Regions from separate parts of the Microbacterium sp. USHLN272 genome, predicted to be linked through region 2. Evidence: predicted binding sites of a transcription regulator. Region 2 holds the regulator's gene; the other holds the start of a gene.

Region 1 (7,691 bases), 1.1 Mb from region 2:
CAGGCGATCCGTGAAGTCGTCCTCGAGCGCGGGGCCCGCCTTCGTGCCCTGCGCGCCCTCGAGCGAAACCGAGATCTCGTCGCCGTAGTCGGACAGGTTGCCGTCGACCATGTAGAACTTGTCGGCCGAGATGCCGGCGTTCACCAGCAGCGGCGCGATGGTCTTGAACTGCTCGAACGACACGATCGCGACGGCGTCGGGGTTCTGCGCCTTAATCGACTCGACCTGCGCATCGAACTGCGCGTCGCCGACGTTGAACGAGACCGACTCGACGACCTCGCCGCCGGTGCCCTCGAACGTCGTGGTGAGCGCGTCGTTCAGGCCGGTGCCGTAGGCGTCGTTCTGGTAGATGATGCCGAGCGTCTTGGCGCCGTCCTCGGCGATCAGGTTGCCGAGCACCTCGCCCTGCAGCAGGTCGCTGGGCGCGGTGCGGAAGTAGAGTCCGTCATCCTCCCAGGCGGTGAAGTCGGGGGACGTGTTCGACGCCGAGATCTGGAGGATCCCCGCGCTCACGTTTCCGTCGAGCACCAGCTTCGAGACACCGGAGGCGGCCGCACCGACGATCGCGCTGACGTCGGCGTTGCGCAGCTTCTCGATCGACGTCTCGTACGCCTTGGTGTCGGTGTCGCCCTCGTCCTCGGCAGTGAGGTCGATGGTGATGCCGGCCTCCGCCGCGTTGACCTCCTCGACCGCGAGTCCGACACCGGACTCCATGGGCGGTCCCAGGAATGCCAGCGACCCCGTCTTCGGCAGCAGCGAGCCGAGCTTGAGGGTGAGATCGGTGGCGGGCTTGTCGCCACCGCTGGACGAGTCATCCGACGGGGTGCTGCTGCAACCCGCGATGACGAGGGCAGACGCGCTGACAAGCGCAATGCCTGCGAAGATCTTCGCGGTGCGCGAACCCTTCAGTGCCTTCATAATGCTCCCTTGCGTAACTGAGAGTGGACGTGACCACAGTCGAGTGCTCTAACCCTAGGGCGCGGACGCGCTCCGTAGGGGTCGCAAGTGTTTCGGTGCGTTAACGATCCGCTACGCCGTGGAATACCGGTTTCAGACGATGGGTGTGGGAGCGGTCCTTCGCCCTCGCCGCGCGGCGAGCAGCAGATCGACGACGAACACGACGATCGCGATCCAGACGATCACGAAACCCGCCCATCGCTCGGCCGGCATGGGCTCGTGGAGGAAGACGACGCCGATGACGAACTGCATCACCGGGGTGATGAACTGGATCATCCCGATGACGGTGAGATCGATCCGGCGCGCACCGGCGGCGAAGAGCAGCAGGGGCACGGCCGTCGCGATTCCGGCGCAGGCCAACAGCACCGCGTGCCATCCGCCGTTGACGCCCATCGTGAGGCCCGCCGGGGTCTGAGCCACCAGGATGAGCTGCACGACGGCGATCGGGATCAGCCAGAAGGACTCGAGGGTCAGACCGCTGACGGCATCCACCGCCGGTCCGATCTGCTTCTTGATGAGGCCGTACAGACCGAAGGACGCCGTCAGCGAGAGGGCGATCCACGGGAACTCGCCGTGGGCCACGATGATCACGACCACGGCGACCGAGGCGATCGCGATCGCCGCCCACTGGAGCCGGCGGATCCGCTCGCGCAGCACGAACACGCCCAGGAGCACCGTCGTGATCGGGTTGATGAAGTACCCGAGGCTCGTCTCGACCACGTTCCCCGTGAGGGTGCCGATGAGGAACACCTGCCAGTTGACGTAGATGAGCAGACCCGCGAGCGCCGTCCAGCCGAGGAGCTTCGGCCGCCGGATGATCGCCAGGAACGCCGTCCAGCCGCGCATGACGGTGAGAAGCAGGAGGCAGAAGACGAACGACAGCAGCACCCGCCAGGCGACGACCTCCCAGGGCCCCGTGGGCACGAGAAGCAGGAAGTACAGCGGCAGCACGCCCCACAGCAGATAGGCACCGCCCGCGTAGGCGACTCCGGAGGTCTGGCTCGACGAAGCGCGGGGGACGGAACTCACCGCACAACACTATGCCCGCGGTGCACGTCCACTGGCGGTTCCGTGGCCTGCCGGATGATTTCGGCAGGAATCGGATGCCGCGTGGCGGATGCTGCGCTTCCCTCTCGGGGCCCAAAATGGCTGATCGGTATACTGATCGGCATCGCCTGAGCCCTCGCGATTCCGCGATCCCGTCGCGGACAACCCCGCCTCCGCACCCGACGGCGGTGGTCTCCCGAAGGATGTGCCGTGCCCCCGCACACGCTCCCCCCGGTCGTCGCGTGCGGCGCCTATGAACGCGACAACCTCGGCGACCTGCTCTTCCTCGTCGTCGCCGATCATTTCGCGCGTGGCGTCGTCGATGTCGAGTACACCGCGCCGATCGCCGTCGACATGTCCGCGCTCCTCGGGCGGCGGATCACCGCGACCGGCCCGACCCTCACCGAGAAGCCCGCCACGGGCATCTGGACCGTCGGCGGCGAGGTCGGCTCCACGCAGCGCGAGTACGTCTACCGGACGGCCGTCGACGACGCCGAGTGGACGCGGTTCTCGTCGCTCGACGCGGCCGACCAGGACGCGCTCCTCGACGAGGTGATGAACGCACGGATGGAGTCGCCGTACGTGCCGCGACCGAGCGCGTTCCCCCGCAACCGCGGGGCGCGCCTGGTGCTCAACTCCGTCGGGGTCTCGGGCATCGGCGGCCTCACTCCCTGGCGTGCCGCCGTCGCCACGAGCGCCCTGCGCGAAGCGCGCTACATCTCGGTCCGCGATCCGAAGTCCGCCGAACTGCTCGAGCGCCTCGGCATCCCGCACCGTCTCGCGCCCGATCTCGTCCACACGATCGCGTCGGTCCTGCCGATCGACGCGTCCCGCGACAGCTCCGTGCTCCTTCAACTGTCGGAAGGACACATCCGCACGTACGGCATCGAGGCCTGGACCGACGCCATCGTCGCGTGCTCGGAACTCCGGGATCACCCCATCCGGCTCTTCGTCGCCGGATCCGCGCCCGCGCACGATTCGATCGAGCTCTACCGTGAGCTCATCGACCGGGTCTCGGCCGAGCGCCCGGACTGGGACATCGCCCTCAGCGACGCACGCTCGATCGACGACCGCGTGCGCGAGATCGCCACGGCCTCCCTCTGGATCGGCAGTTCGCTGCACGGCCGCATCCTCGCGTGCGCCTACGGCACGAAGCGCCTCAGCATCGCCAAGCCGAAGGTCGACGTCTACGCTGAGACCTGGGACGCGGACTTCCCGTTCGGCATCGAACCCTCCAGCCTCCCTGCCGCCGTGACCGCAGCGCTCGAGCACGAGCCGGACGCCGCGCATGCCACGGCCCTCGCGGACTCCGCGCGGAGGAGCGTGGTCGACGCCCTGGCGGTCTTCACGGAAGCGGACGACGCGCCGGAGAGCGACGCTCTCGCCATCCGCATCGATGAGGTCGCGCAGCTCCAGATCGCAGCCATGCGACTCGAGCACGAGCATGCCGAGGCGGTCCGCTCCGGCAGGGAGCGCGCAGCCGAGGCCCTCCGGCTGGCGGGTGATCGTGACGAGCAGCGTCGCGCGCGCCGCGCCGCGCAGACCGAACTCGCTCAGGCACGCGCCCGACTGCAGGAGATCGAGACGAGCACATCGTGGAAGATCGGGTCGCGCCTGACCTCCGTGGCGCGTGCGCTGCGACTTCCCCGACCATCGTCGCTCCGACGGCGCGGGCGCGACGACGCGCCCTGACGAAGAAGGGGCCCGGATGCCGAAGCATCCGGGCCCCTTCTCGGGAACGCTGAATCAGCGGACGACGACCGCCAGGACGTCGCGAGCCGACAGGACGAGGAACTCGTCCGCACCGAACTTGACCTCGGTGCCGCCGTACTTGCTGTAGAGCACGCGGTCGCCGACGGCGACGTCGAGCGGAACACGGTTGCCGTTGTCGTCGATGCGACCGGGGCCGACCGCCACGACCTCGCCCTCCTGGGGCTTCTCCTTGGCGGTGTCGGGGATGACCAGGCCACTCGCGGTGGTCTGCTCGGCCTCGACCTGCTTGATGACGATGCGGTCCTCGAGCGGCTTGATGGAAACCGACACGGTCTACCTCTTCTTTCTTGACGCTGACACGAAAGACTTGTTCGCACTCTCAACCCGAGAGTGCTAACGCCAGTGTAGGCGCTTCGCTGGCACTCATGCAACGCGAGTGCCAGCCCCGCCGCCCGCGTAGGCTGTGCGAGTGGAGATGTCCGAGCTGCAAGCGCTGCTGACCCCCGTCGGGCTGGAGTTGCTGGATGTGCTCGGCAGCGTCGAGTCGACGGACGAGGTCGCGCGCGCGGTGTCGCGGTTGCGGGCCGACGGACACTCCCCTGAACTCGTCTCGGCCGTGGTCGGCCAGGCGCACCTGCGTGCGAAGGCAGGAGCGAAGTTCGGACCGTTCGCCGAGCGGATGCTGTTCACCCGCGCGGGCCTCGAGCAGGCCACACGTCTCGGCGTCGCCGCCCGCCACGCCCAGCGCATGCGCAGCGCCGGGCTGACCCGCATCGCCGACCTCGGCTCCGGGATCGGCGGCGATGCCCTCGCCTTCGCCGGAGCCGGTCTCGATGTGCTCGCGGTCGACGCCGACCCGGTGACCGCGGCGATCGCAGCGTACAACCTCGCCCCGTTCGGTGAGAGCGCGACCGTGCAGCACGGCACCGCCGAGAGCGCCGACCTCGACGGGCGCGACGCGGTGTGGATGGACCCCGCCCGGCGCACGGCCGGGCACAGCGAGACCCGTCGCGTCTCGCCCGACGACTACTCCCCCTCGCTGGACTGGGCATTCGCGCTCGCATCCCGCGTGCCGACCGGGATCAAGCTCGGCCCCGCGCACGATCGCGATGCGCTGCCGGCCGATGCCGAGGCCCAGTGGGTCAGCGCCGACGGCAGCGTGGTCGAACTCGTGCTCTGGACCGGGGCTCTGGCCCGGGCCGGCGTGCGCCGCGCCGCGCTCGTGATCCGCGGCGAGCGCTCGCACGAACTCACCGCCGGCGCCGACGCCGTCGACGCCGAGGTGCGCCCGCTCGGCGCCTTCCTGCACGAACCCGACGGAGCGGTCATCCGGGCTCGTCTGATCGGCGACGTCGCCCGCAGCCTCGATGCCGGCATGCTCGACGAGAAGATCGCCTACCTGACCTCGGATGCCGCGCTCACCAGCCCGTTCGTGCAGTCCTTCCGGGTGCGCGAGACGATGGCCGCGAACCCGAAGGCGATCAATGCCGTGCTCAAGGCGAACGACATCGGCACGCTGGAGATCAAGAAGCGCGGAGTCGATATCGACCCGGCGCAGTTCCGCAAGAAGCTCACGCTGCGCGGTGCCGCCTCGGCCACGCTGATCCTGGTGCGGGTCGGAGACCAGCGCCGCGCGATCCTCGCCGACCGGGTGTCCGCCGCCGAGTAGGTCAGCCCGCTCGAGCTTCGGTGATCGTCAGGTACGGCGTCTGGCTCGCGGTGAAGGCGAGAGTGAGCGACGAGCCGGGCCCGGAACCCGATCCGTCGTCCGACACGAAAGTGGACAGGCCGACGTCGATCGCCGTCGTGGAGGGCAGGCAGACCACATCGAGCTGTGCGGCATCGACGATCAGGCAGGCCTCGGGCTCGACCGTCTCGCCGTATCGATTCGCCATCCAGACCGGCTCGTCTCGGAAGTAGCCGACGACGCTCAGGTTCATCTCGAAGCCCTGCGCGACGAGTTCCTCCGCCCGCGTGCGCTCGTCGCCGACGAACTGGGCGAGGATCGATGACGACGAGTCCCACTGCTGGATCGATGCGATCGGATCGCCGTCGGTGGCGACCACGATGTACGCATTGATCGTCGTGAAGACGGCGGTCACCTCGTCGACGGTCTCGCCGGGGCGCATGACCGCGACGTTGATTCCGACGTTCTGGAAATCGGACGTGCGCTGGCACTGGGATTGCGTCGCCTCGTCGACATCGACGACGGCGCAGGTCAGATCCCCTTCTCCCTTGGTGCCCAGCCAGACGATCGCACCGGAGTCGTCGTCCTGCCCGACCGCACGCAGCGTGCCGGGATCGAAGTCGGATTCGTCTTCGAGGAGAGCGCGCCGCTCCTGCTGCTCCGCGGTCAGCGCTATCGCATCGGACGGCGGCGCGAAGACGGCCCAGCCGATGCCGATCCCCAGTGCGAGCAGCAGCGCTGCGGAGACCGTCACGAACCGCCAGTGCCGACGCAGCACCGCGCGCGTCCCCGGAGCCGCCTCCGGTTCTCGTGCGTCCGCGGAATCCTTCGCCGCAGCATCGGCGTCTTCCGGTCCGGGTCCGAGGGATTCCTCGAGAGCCGGTTCGCTCTCGGCCCGCCCATCGGACGCCGGGGCCGGGGCGGGCGACGTCATACCTGGGACCGTCTCCCTCGCGTCAGGGATCGGAAGCGAGACCTCACGGACGATCGCAGCGTGCGCCTGCTCCAGGTCGCGCAGGCGGCGAGCGTCTTCTGACGTGAGTCCCCCCGCACGTCCGTACGCTTTGCGCTGCAGACGGCGCAGTTCCTCGTCGGTGCTCATCCCACGCTTCCCGGCGCGGGATCGCGGGTGATCTCGAGATACGACGGCCCCGCCCCGTAGGCGTACGAGATGCGGGTCGTGCCCCCGGTCTCCTCGTCGGGCCGTTCGAAGACCAGGGACCGCGGGCCCGTCTCCTCCGCCGGGATCGGATCGCACAACGACAGCGGAGATTCGTCGGAGCCGTCGTAGATCACGCACGTCTCACCGGTTGCAGTACGCGTGGCGGCCCAGATGGGAGTCTCACGGTCGTACCCGGTGATCCAGAGACTCGTCCGCTCGAACCCGAGCGCCACGAGGTTCTCGGCGATCCTCGTCTCTTCCGCGTCGTAGAAAGTACCGAAGTCGTCCGGCTCGCCGTAGATGAAGCTGTTCGCGATGACCGCCGGGCGTTCGTCGAGAGTCAGGAACAGTTGCGCCGACACCTGGCGCTTGAGCTCGTCGTCGACGTCGACGGTCAGCACCGCATCCATCCCCGAGGAGCGCACCGCATCCGTGCCGTTGCACGTCGGTCGGTACACTTCGCCATCGCTGAACACGAGGCATGTGGAGGCCCCGTCCCCCTTCGTCGCGGCCCACACGACCACGTCGGCCTCGACCGCCATGACTCGGATCGAACCGGCGTCGTACTCGCCGCCGTCGACGAGGCGCTGCTGCCACTGCTGCTGCGCCTCGCTGATCACGATGACGTGTTCGGCCGGCCGCGTGAGCAGCCAGCCGGCGACCGCGCCGATCCCGAACACCACGACGATCGCGACCGCGATCGTGATCGCCCGTCGTATCGCCGACCGACGGGGCCGGTCGATGGACGGATTCTCCGCGCTCTCCTGGTCGTGCGGGCGTGCGTCGATCTCCGATGAAACGACCTCGCCGCCGGGCGTGACCGGATCCGGACCGGAGGGATGTTCGACACGCGGGTCCCGGTCACGACGGGAACCGAGTTCCTCGAGACGTTCCAGCTCAGCGGTCGTCAGCCCGCCCTCGCGCCCGTACGCGCGCGCCTGCAGGGCGCGCAGTTCGACGGCTTCCTCGGCGTCGAGCATCCGGCGTCAGCCCAGTCTCTCGAACTGCATGCCGGCCCAGACGAGCCAGCCCAGGCTGTACACCGTCGCGGTCAGCCCGAGCACGAGCGCCCAGCGCCCCATCCCCCGACTCTCGACCGGTCGGCGCAACGACATGATCGACGCG
Region 2 (7,691 bases):
GTCACCGATCGTCACCTGCTCCCCCACGCGGAGGCGACGGACGACCGCCGCATGCTTCGCCTCGGCACCGGTCAGCGACACGAGGTCGCCGGGCTCGGCATCCGACGACGTTTCGACGAGGAAATGCAGCGCCATGGCTCAGTGCGTGCGGAAGCGGTCGCGGAGCTTGGAGAAGAGACCCTGCTGGAACTGCGCCAGCTGGGGCCCCGGAGCCTTCGCCTTCTTCGCGAAGTCCTCGATGAGCGCCCGCTGCGCGGAGTCGAGCTTGGTCGGAGTCACCACCTGCACGCCGACGCGCAGATCACCCCGCTGCGAACCGCGCAGCGGCGTGATGCCGCGTCCCTTGATCGTGAGCACGTCGCCGGACTGCACGCCCGCGCGCACCTCGAGATCCACCGCACCGTCGAGGCCCTGGATCGAGGTCTCGGTGCCGAGGATCGCATCGGTCATCGACACCTCGAGCGTCGCGAGCAGGTCGTCTCCGTCACGGCTGAACGCCGCGTGCGGGTTGACCGTGACCTCGACGTACAGGTCGCCGTTCGGGCCGCCGGCCTTACCGACCTCACCGGAGCCGGGCAGCTGCAGGCGCAGGCCGGTCTCGACGCCGGCGGGGATGTCGAGCGAGACGGTACGACGAGAGCGCACGCGCCCCTGACCGCCGCAGGTACCGCACGGGTACGGGATGGTCGTGCCGTAGCCCTCGCACGTGCCGCAGGGCTGCGAGGTGACGACGTTGCCGAGCAGGCTGCGCACCGTGCGCTGGACGTGTCCGGAGCCGCCGCAGATGTCGCAGGTGACGGGCGACGTGCCCTCCTGGCAGCAGGAACCCTGGCATGTCTCGCAGAGCACAGCGGTGTCGACCTCGATGTCGCGATGCACACCGAAGACGACGTCGCCGAGGTCGAGGGTGACCCGCACCAGCGCGTCCTGCCCCCGTTCGCGGCGGGAACGCGGGCGCGCACGCCCTCCACCCTGTCCCGCGCCGAAGAACGTCTCGAAGATGTCGCCGAAGCCGCCGAAACCTCCGCCGAAGTTCCCGGCCGCGCCGTCTCCCCCGCCCATGTCGTAGCGGCGGCGGGAATCGTCGTCGCTGAGCACGTCGTACGCGTGCGTGACGAGCTTGAACTTCTCCGCCGCGTCCTCGCCCGGATTCACATCCGGGTGCAGCTGACGCGCGAGGCGCCGATACGCCTTCTTGATCTCGTCGGTGGAAGCGTCCCGGGACACCCCGAGAACCTCATAGTGGTCCGCCACGATCGCCTTTCTGCGTTGTTCTTCGTCGACGGCCGCTCAGCGGCTCGTCTCGTCTTCGTCGAGCATCCGCGTCAGGTAACGGGCCACGGCCCGCGCCGCCGCGAGATTGCTCGGATAGTCCATGCGCGTCGGCCCCATCACGCCGACCCGCGCCGTGCCGCTGGGGGCGGCGTAGTTGCTCGCGACGATCGACGCCTCGCCCAGCCCGAACGGGGCGTTCTCGGTGCCGATGCTGGCCGCGAGGCCGTGCTCGTCGGTGACCATCTCGCTCATGAGCCGCAGGAGCGTCACCTGCTCCTCGATCGCCTCGAGCAGCGGATGGATGCTTCCGCGGAAGTCCTGCTCGCGACGCGCGAGCGTCGCGGCCCCCGCCATCACCAGGCGCTCCTGACGGAACGTACCCAGCTCGTCGACGATCACGGTGGCGAGAGCCCGCAGTGCGGCATCGCCGGGAGCGGCCTCGGGCGCCGCCAGCAGCGTCTGCAGACGGTCGGCCGCGTCACTGACCGCCTGCCCCGTGAGCAGGGCGGAGAGCCGCGCGCGAAGCATGATCGCATCACCGTCGTCGATCTCGATCGGCAACGGGGCCATCCGCTGCGAGACGCCGCCGGCGTCGGTGACGAGCACGACAAGCATGCGGGTCGGGGCGAGCGGCACGAGTTCGATGTGGGTGAGGTGCGCACGGGCGAACGACGGGTACTGCGCGAGCGCGACCTGACCCGTCAGCTGCGTCAGCACGCGCACGGTGCGCACCATCAGGTCGTCGAGATCGCTCGGCGCCGCCAGGAACGACTCGATCGCCGTTCGCTGAGCGGACGAGAGCGGGCGCAGCTGGGCGAGATGATTGACGAAGACGCGGTACCCCTTGTCGGTGGGCACGCGGCCCGACGAGGTGTGCGGCGCGGTGATGAGCTCCTCGTCCTCGAGGAGCGCCATGTCGTTGCGGATCGTGGCTGCGGAGACCCCGAAGGAGTGGCGGTCCACGATGGAACGGCTGCCGACGGGTTCGTGGGTCTCGACGTAGTCCTGCACGATCGCGCGGAGAACCTGGAGTCCTCGCTCTGTGACCATCGCCCTTCCCTTCCGTTGGCACTCGGACGTTCAGAGTGCCAATCCTACCCCGCCCGCGGCTCGTCTCGTCGGAGGTCGGGGCTCCGCCCTAGGATGACGACCATGACCGCCCCCACCGCCGAGCTGTCCACCGGAATCGTCGAGGGATCGAGCGAGGGCAGGGTATCCCGGTTCCTCGGCATCCCCTACGCCGCCCCTCCCTTCGGCGAGAACCGGTTCCGGGAACCGCGGCCGGCGACTCCGTGGACCGGCGTGCGTCCCGCCACGGCCTTCGGGCCCACGGCCCCGCAGTCGCCGTATCCCGGCGCGATCGGCGAGCTGCTCGGATCGGTCAGGATCGACGGTGACGACATCCTGACCGCCAACGTCTGGGCGCCGACGGATGCCGAGCGCGCCCCGGTACTGCTGTGGATCCACGGCGGAGCGCTCGAGCGCGGCACCGCGGCGCTTCCGCTCTACGACGGGGCCGGCTTCGCCGCCGCAGGGATCGTCTTCGTGTCGATCAACTACCGCCTCGGCTCGGAGGGTTTCTCGGTGCTCGACGACGCCCCGCGCAATCTCGGCCTCCGGGACGCGGCCGCAGCTCTCGAGTGGGTGCATCGCGAGATCGGCGCGTTCGGCGGCGACCCCGCACGTATCACCCTCATGGGCGAATCGGCCGGAGGCGCGATCGTCGCGGGCCTTCTCGCGCGCGACGACTCCCGCACCCTCGTCGCGCGCGCGATCATCGAGTCCGGCCCGTTGGAGGCGCAGCCGCCGCAGAAGGCGGGGCGGGTGACCGCGGCTCTCGCGAAGCGGCTCGGCATCCGCGCCGATCGTGCGTCGTTCGTGTCCGTCCCTCCCGAGAAGCTGCTGGAGGCGCGTCGCGCGCAGTCCGCGGGTTCGTCGCCGCTGGGCGGAGCGCCGGGGTTCCAATTCGCGATCGATCCGGACAGCCTTCCGCGCTCGCCTCACGAGGTCCTGCCGACCATCGACACGCCGCTGCTCATCGGCAGCAACACCGATGAGTACCGGCTCTGGTTCACACCCGAGACCCTCGCCGAGATCCGCCCGCTCAAGCTCTTCATCGCCCGTCTGGCCCTGGGAATCCCGCGCCGAGCCGTATCCGAGTACCGGAAGGCGTTCCCGAAGGCATCCACCGGCGAGATCTTCGGACAGCTGGCGACCGACGTGATGCTGCGCGCGCCACTCTCGCGCGCGGCGCGCGCCCGCCCCGCGCTCACCTTCGTCTACGAGTTCGCGTGGCCGAGTCCGGTGCGCGACCTGCGTGCCGCGCACGCTCTCGAGCTCGGATTCGTCTTCGATCGTCTGGCGGATGCCGAGGCGCAGCGCCTCGCGGGCGCCGACGCACCCCAGGCTCTCGCCGACGAGATGCACGCCGCCTGGATCTCGTTCGTCACGACAGGTTCACCCGGCTGGGCGGCGTACGGCGCCGACCTCACGACACGAGTGTTCGACACGACGAGCGGCACGCTCCCCCAGCGGCGCACCGCCGGAATGGATCTGCTCCCGGCCCGGAGCTGACCGCCTCGGTCCCGCGTCAGTCGGTGAGCTCGCGCACGACGGCATCGGCCAGGAGCCGTCCGCGCAGCGTCAACTGCACCCGACCCTGCACCGCGGCGCGGGCGTCGACGAGACCGTCGGCGATGAGACCCGCGACGTTCGCGCGATTGCCGACCGGCAGGTCGGCCACCGCGATGCCCTCGACGAGGCGGCTCTGCAGCAGCACCCGTTCGAGCATCCGTGCGCCCTCGTCCGGACGCTCGGTGCCGGCCGCCGGAGAATCGGATGCCGACAGCCGCTGCGCGTACGCCGCTGGATGCTTGACGTTCCACCAGCGGAGTCCCGCGACGTGGCTGTGCGCCCCCGGCCCGAAGCCCCACCAGTCGCTCCCCCGCCAGTAGGCGAGGTTGTGACGCGAGCGCTGTGCGTCGCTGCGGGCCCAGTTGCTCACCTCGTACCACTCGAAGCCCGCCGCGGCGAGGCGGCGATCGGCCAGCTCGTACATGTCGGCCTGCAGATCGTCGTCGGGCGTCGGCACCTCGCCACGCCGGATCTGGCGAGCGAGCTTCGTGCCGTCCTCGATGATGAGCGCGTACGCCGAGATGTGATCGGAGTCGAGTTCGAGGGCCGCATCCAGCGACGCCTCCCAGTCGGCGAGGGACTCGCCCGGCGCGCCGTAGATCAGATCGACGCTGACCGCGAGCCCGGCCTCCTTCGCCGCGGCGACGGCCGTGCGCACGTTGTCGGGGTCGTGCGTGCGGTCGAGCGCGGCGAGCACGTGCGGCACCGCCGACTGCATGCCGATCGAGAGACGCGTCACCCCGGCATCCGCGAGTGTGCGGGCGACCTCCGGCGTGACGGTGTCGGGGTTGGCCTCGACCGTGACCTCCGCGCCCTCGGCCAGGCCGAAGGCCGAGACCGCGGCGCCGAGCATCAGCGCGAGATCGCCGGCGGGGAGCAGCGTGGGTGTTCCCCCGCCGAAGAAGACCGTGTCCATCGGGCGCAGCGCACCCGCCTCGTCGAGCACGTTTCGCGCGAGATCGATCTCGGCGAGCAGCGTGGAGGCGTAGTCCTCCTGACGGGCGCCGCGCAGTTCGCTCGAGGTGTAGGTGTTGAAGTCGCAGTATCCGCACCGCACGCGGCAGAACGGGATGTGGAGGTACGCCGAGAAGGGAACCGAGGGATCGATCGGCAGATCGGCCGGCAGGCGGCCGTCGGACGGTGCGGGATCGCCGAGAGGAAGGGGCCCCGCCATCAGAGGGGGGTCGCGTAGAGCGGGGAGATCGCCCGGAGATAGCGGGCGAAGAGCTCGCGACGGCGACGCTTCACGAGCGGCGGCACCGTTCGGTAGAGCAGGGAGTTGGGGGCGTCGAACGCGCGCACCGTGAACCAGACCTCGTCGTTGTCCTCGCGCCAGTCGACGTCGAAGGACTCCTCGCCGCTGACGACCGAGCCGCCGACGGTGCCGAGCACGAAACCGATGCGTCGAGCCTCCTCGGTGACCGAGATCACACGCAACTCGGCATCCGCGCGCATGCCCGACAGACGACCGCGCACGCGCAGCGTCATGCCCGGGCCCACGAACGGAGTCCCTTCGGCATCGTAACGGGGCTCGACGTCGCGCTTGCTGGGGGCGATCGGGTTGCCCTCGGCATCGAAGCTCACGCCCGCGTACGCCGGGCCGGGCGCGGGGCGCACGTCTTCGATCGCGAGGCCGGCCGCGCGCTGCGCCGTCCACGACAGCAGAGCTTCGCCGGCGGTCTGGAACCGCTCCGCTCCGGATCCGATCCGCCAGGACTCCTCCGCCGGGAAGCTGCGCTCCGGCGGGTACTGCATCAGATCGGGCGCGTGGGTGGCACCCACGGCCGCATAGTCCACCGTGTCGTCTCGGAAGTTCCCGCGCCGCATGAGATCCAGCCTACTGGCGGTTGCCTGGACGAACACCCCACTCGCGCGCCTCGGCGGCGACGATGCGGGTGTACCGCGCGTGGGTGCGGCGCTGGATCAGCCTCAGCGCGGGCGACAGCAACCACCACGCGAGGGTCGCGGGGCGCGAGATCGAACGGGCGGTGAACACGCCGTCGTCGAGCACGAACGATTCCTCTCCGTAGATCGGATGACCCGGGCGCGTCTCGTACCCGAAACCCCGCTCGTCCGCCCACACCACCCGGATCGGTTCGGAGAATCGGATACCGAGCACACGCTTGGCCAGCACGCCCTCGGCGTTCGCGACCGGCGCGGACGCCGGGCCGTCGAAACCCGCCCGACGCTTGAACTCCCAGGAGCGGATCAGCGTGCGCACGGCATCCTGAGCCTCCGGAGCGACCGCGATGCTGCGCTCGGACAGGTGCATCCCTGCCGGCACGTCGACGATCGGATGCCGCGTCACCCCGCGCATGTACGGCGGGAGCGGCCTCACTACTTCTTGTCCTTGCCCTCGACGTCGCCCGACAGCGCGGCGATGAACGCCTCCTGGGGGACCTCGACGCGGCCGACCATCTTCATGCGCTTCTTGCCCTCCTTCTGCTTCTCGAGGAGCTTGCGCTTGCGGGTGATGTCACCGCCGTAGCACTTGGCGAGCACGTCCTTGCGGATGGCGCGGATCGTCTCGCGAGCGATGATGCGTGCACCGATCGCCGCCTGGATCGGCACCTCGAACTGCTGGCGAGGGATGAGCTTGCGCAGACGCTCGGCCATCATGGTGCCGTAGGCGTAGGCCTTGTCGCGGTGGACGATCGAGCTGAACGCGTCGACCTTCTCGCCCTGGAGCAGGATGTCGACCTTCACGAGGTCGGCCTCCTGCTGCCCCGCGGGCTCGTAGTCGAGCGAGGCATAGCCCTGCGTCTTGGACTTGAGCTGGTCGAAGAAGTCGAAGACGATCTCGCCGAGCGGCATCATGTAGCGCAGCTCGACGCGCTCCTCCGAGAAGTACTCCATGCCGAGCAGCGAGCCGCGACGCGACTGGCAGAGCTCCATGACCGTGCCGACGTAGTCCTTCGGGAGCAGGATCGCGGTCTTGACGATCGGTTCCGACACGGAGCCGATGCGGCCGTCGGGGTACTCGCTCGGGTTCGTGACCGTCACGGTCTCGCCGGTGTCGGAGGTCAGCACCTCGTAGATCACGCTCGGCGCCGTGGTGATGAGGTCGAGTCCGAACTCGCGTGAGAGCCGCTCGGTGATGATCTCGAGGTGCAGCAGCCCGAGGAAGCCGCAGCGGAAACCGAAACCGAGAGCCACCGACGTCTCCGGCTCGTACTGCAGGGAGGCATCCGAGAGCTTGAGCTTGTCGAGGGCTTCGCGGAGTTCGGCGTAGTCGCTGCCGTCGATGGGATAGATGCCCGAGAAGACCATGGGCTTGGGGTCGGTGTATCCGGACAGCGCGTCGGTCGCGGGCTTGCGTGCCGACGTGACGGTGTCGCCGACCTTCGACAGTCGCACATCCTTCACGCCCGTGATGAGGTACCCCACCTCGCCGACCCCGAGTCCCTTGGTCGGGATCGGCTCGGGGCTCGACACGCCGACTTCGAGCGCCTCGTGGTTCGCGCCGGTCGACATCATCTGGATGCGCTCGCGCGGCGACAGACTGCCGTCGACCATGCGGACGTAGGTGACGACGCCGCGGTAGGCGTCGTAGACGGAGTCGAAGATCATCGCGCGCGCCGGAGCATCCGCGTCACCCACCGGAGCGGGGATCTCCTTGACGAGTCGATCGAGCAGCGCCTCGACGCCGACACCTGTCTTGCCGGAGACGCGGAGGACGTCTTCCGGCTTGCCGCCGATGAGCGAAGCGAGCTCCTTGGCGTACTTGTCGGGATCGGCCGCCGGGAGGTCGATCTTGTTCAGCACCGGGATGATGTGCAGAT

Evidence for each region. The regulator HrcA, encoded in region 2, represses chaperone genes, less so after heat shock. The targets are predictions, from matches to a motif close to TTNGCACTCGNNNNNNNCGAGTGCNAA.
Region 1: groES (co-chaperone GroES) is a predicted target of HrcA. The motif match lies at 4,134-4,160, and genes of this name have one in related genera.

The regions. Positions count from the first base shown of each region.
Region 1 is NZ_JBBCRA010000001.1:1,283,508-1,291,198, forward strand. Features, by position in the region: gene WFJ97_RS06220 (ABC transporter substrate-binding protein) at 1-918, opposite strand, end outside; gene rarD (EamA family transporter RarD) at 1,051-1,986, opposite strand; gene WFJ97_RS06230 (polysaccharide pyruvyl transferase family protein) at 2,215-3,696, shown strand; gene groES (co-chaperone GroES) at 3,751-4,047, opposite strand; gene WFJ97_RS06240 (class I SAM-dependent methyltransferase) at 4,187-5,386, shown strand; gene WFJ97_RS06245 (hypothetical protein) at 5,388-6,506, opposite strand; gene WFJ97_RS06250 (hypothetical protein) at 6,503-7,546, opposite strand; gene WFJ97_RS06255 (hypothetical protein) at 7,553-7,691, opposite strand, start outside.
Region 2 is NZ_JBBCRA010000001.1:209,230-216,920, reverse strand. Features, by position in the region: gene WFJ97_RS01060 (16S rRNA (uracil(1498)-N(3))-methyltransferase) at 1-135, opposite strand, end outside; gene dnaJ (molecular chaperone DnaJ) at 139-1,254, opposite strand; gene hrcA (heat-inducible transcriptional repressor HrcA) at 1,291-2,325, opposite strand; gene WFJ97_RS01045 (carboxylesterase/lipase family protein) at 2,428-3,849, shown strand; gene hemW (radical SAM family heme chaperone HemW) at 3,866-5,083, opposite strand; gene WFJ97_RS01035 (DUF1990 family protein) at 5,083-5,736, opposite strand; gene WFJ97_RS01030 (DUF1990 family protein) at 5,747-6,247, opposite strand; gene lepA (translation elongation factor 4) at 6,247-7,691, opposite strand, start outside.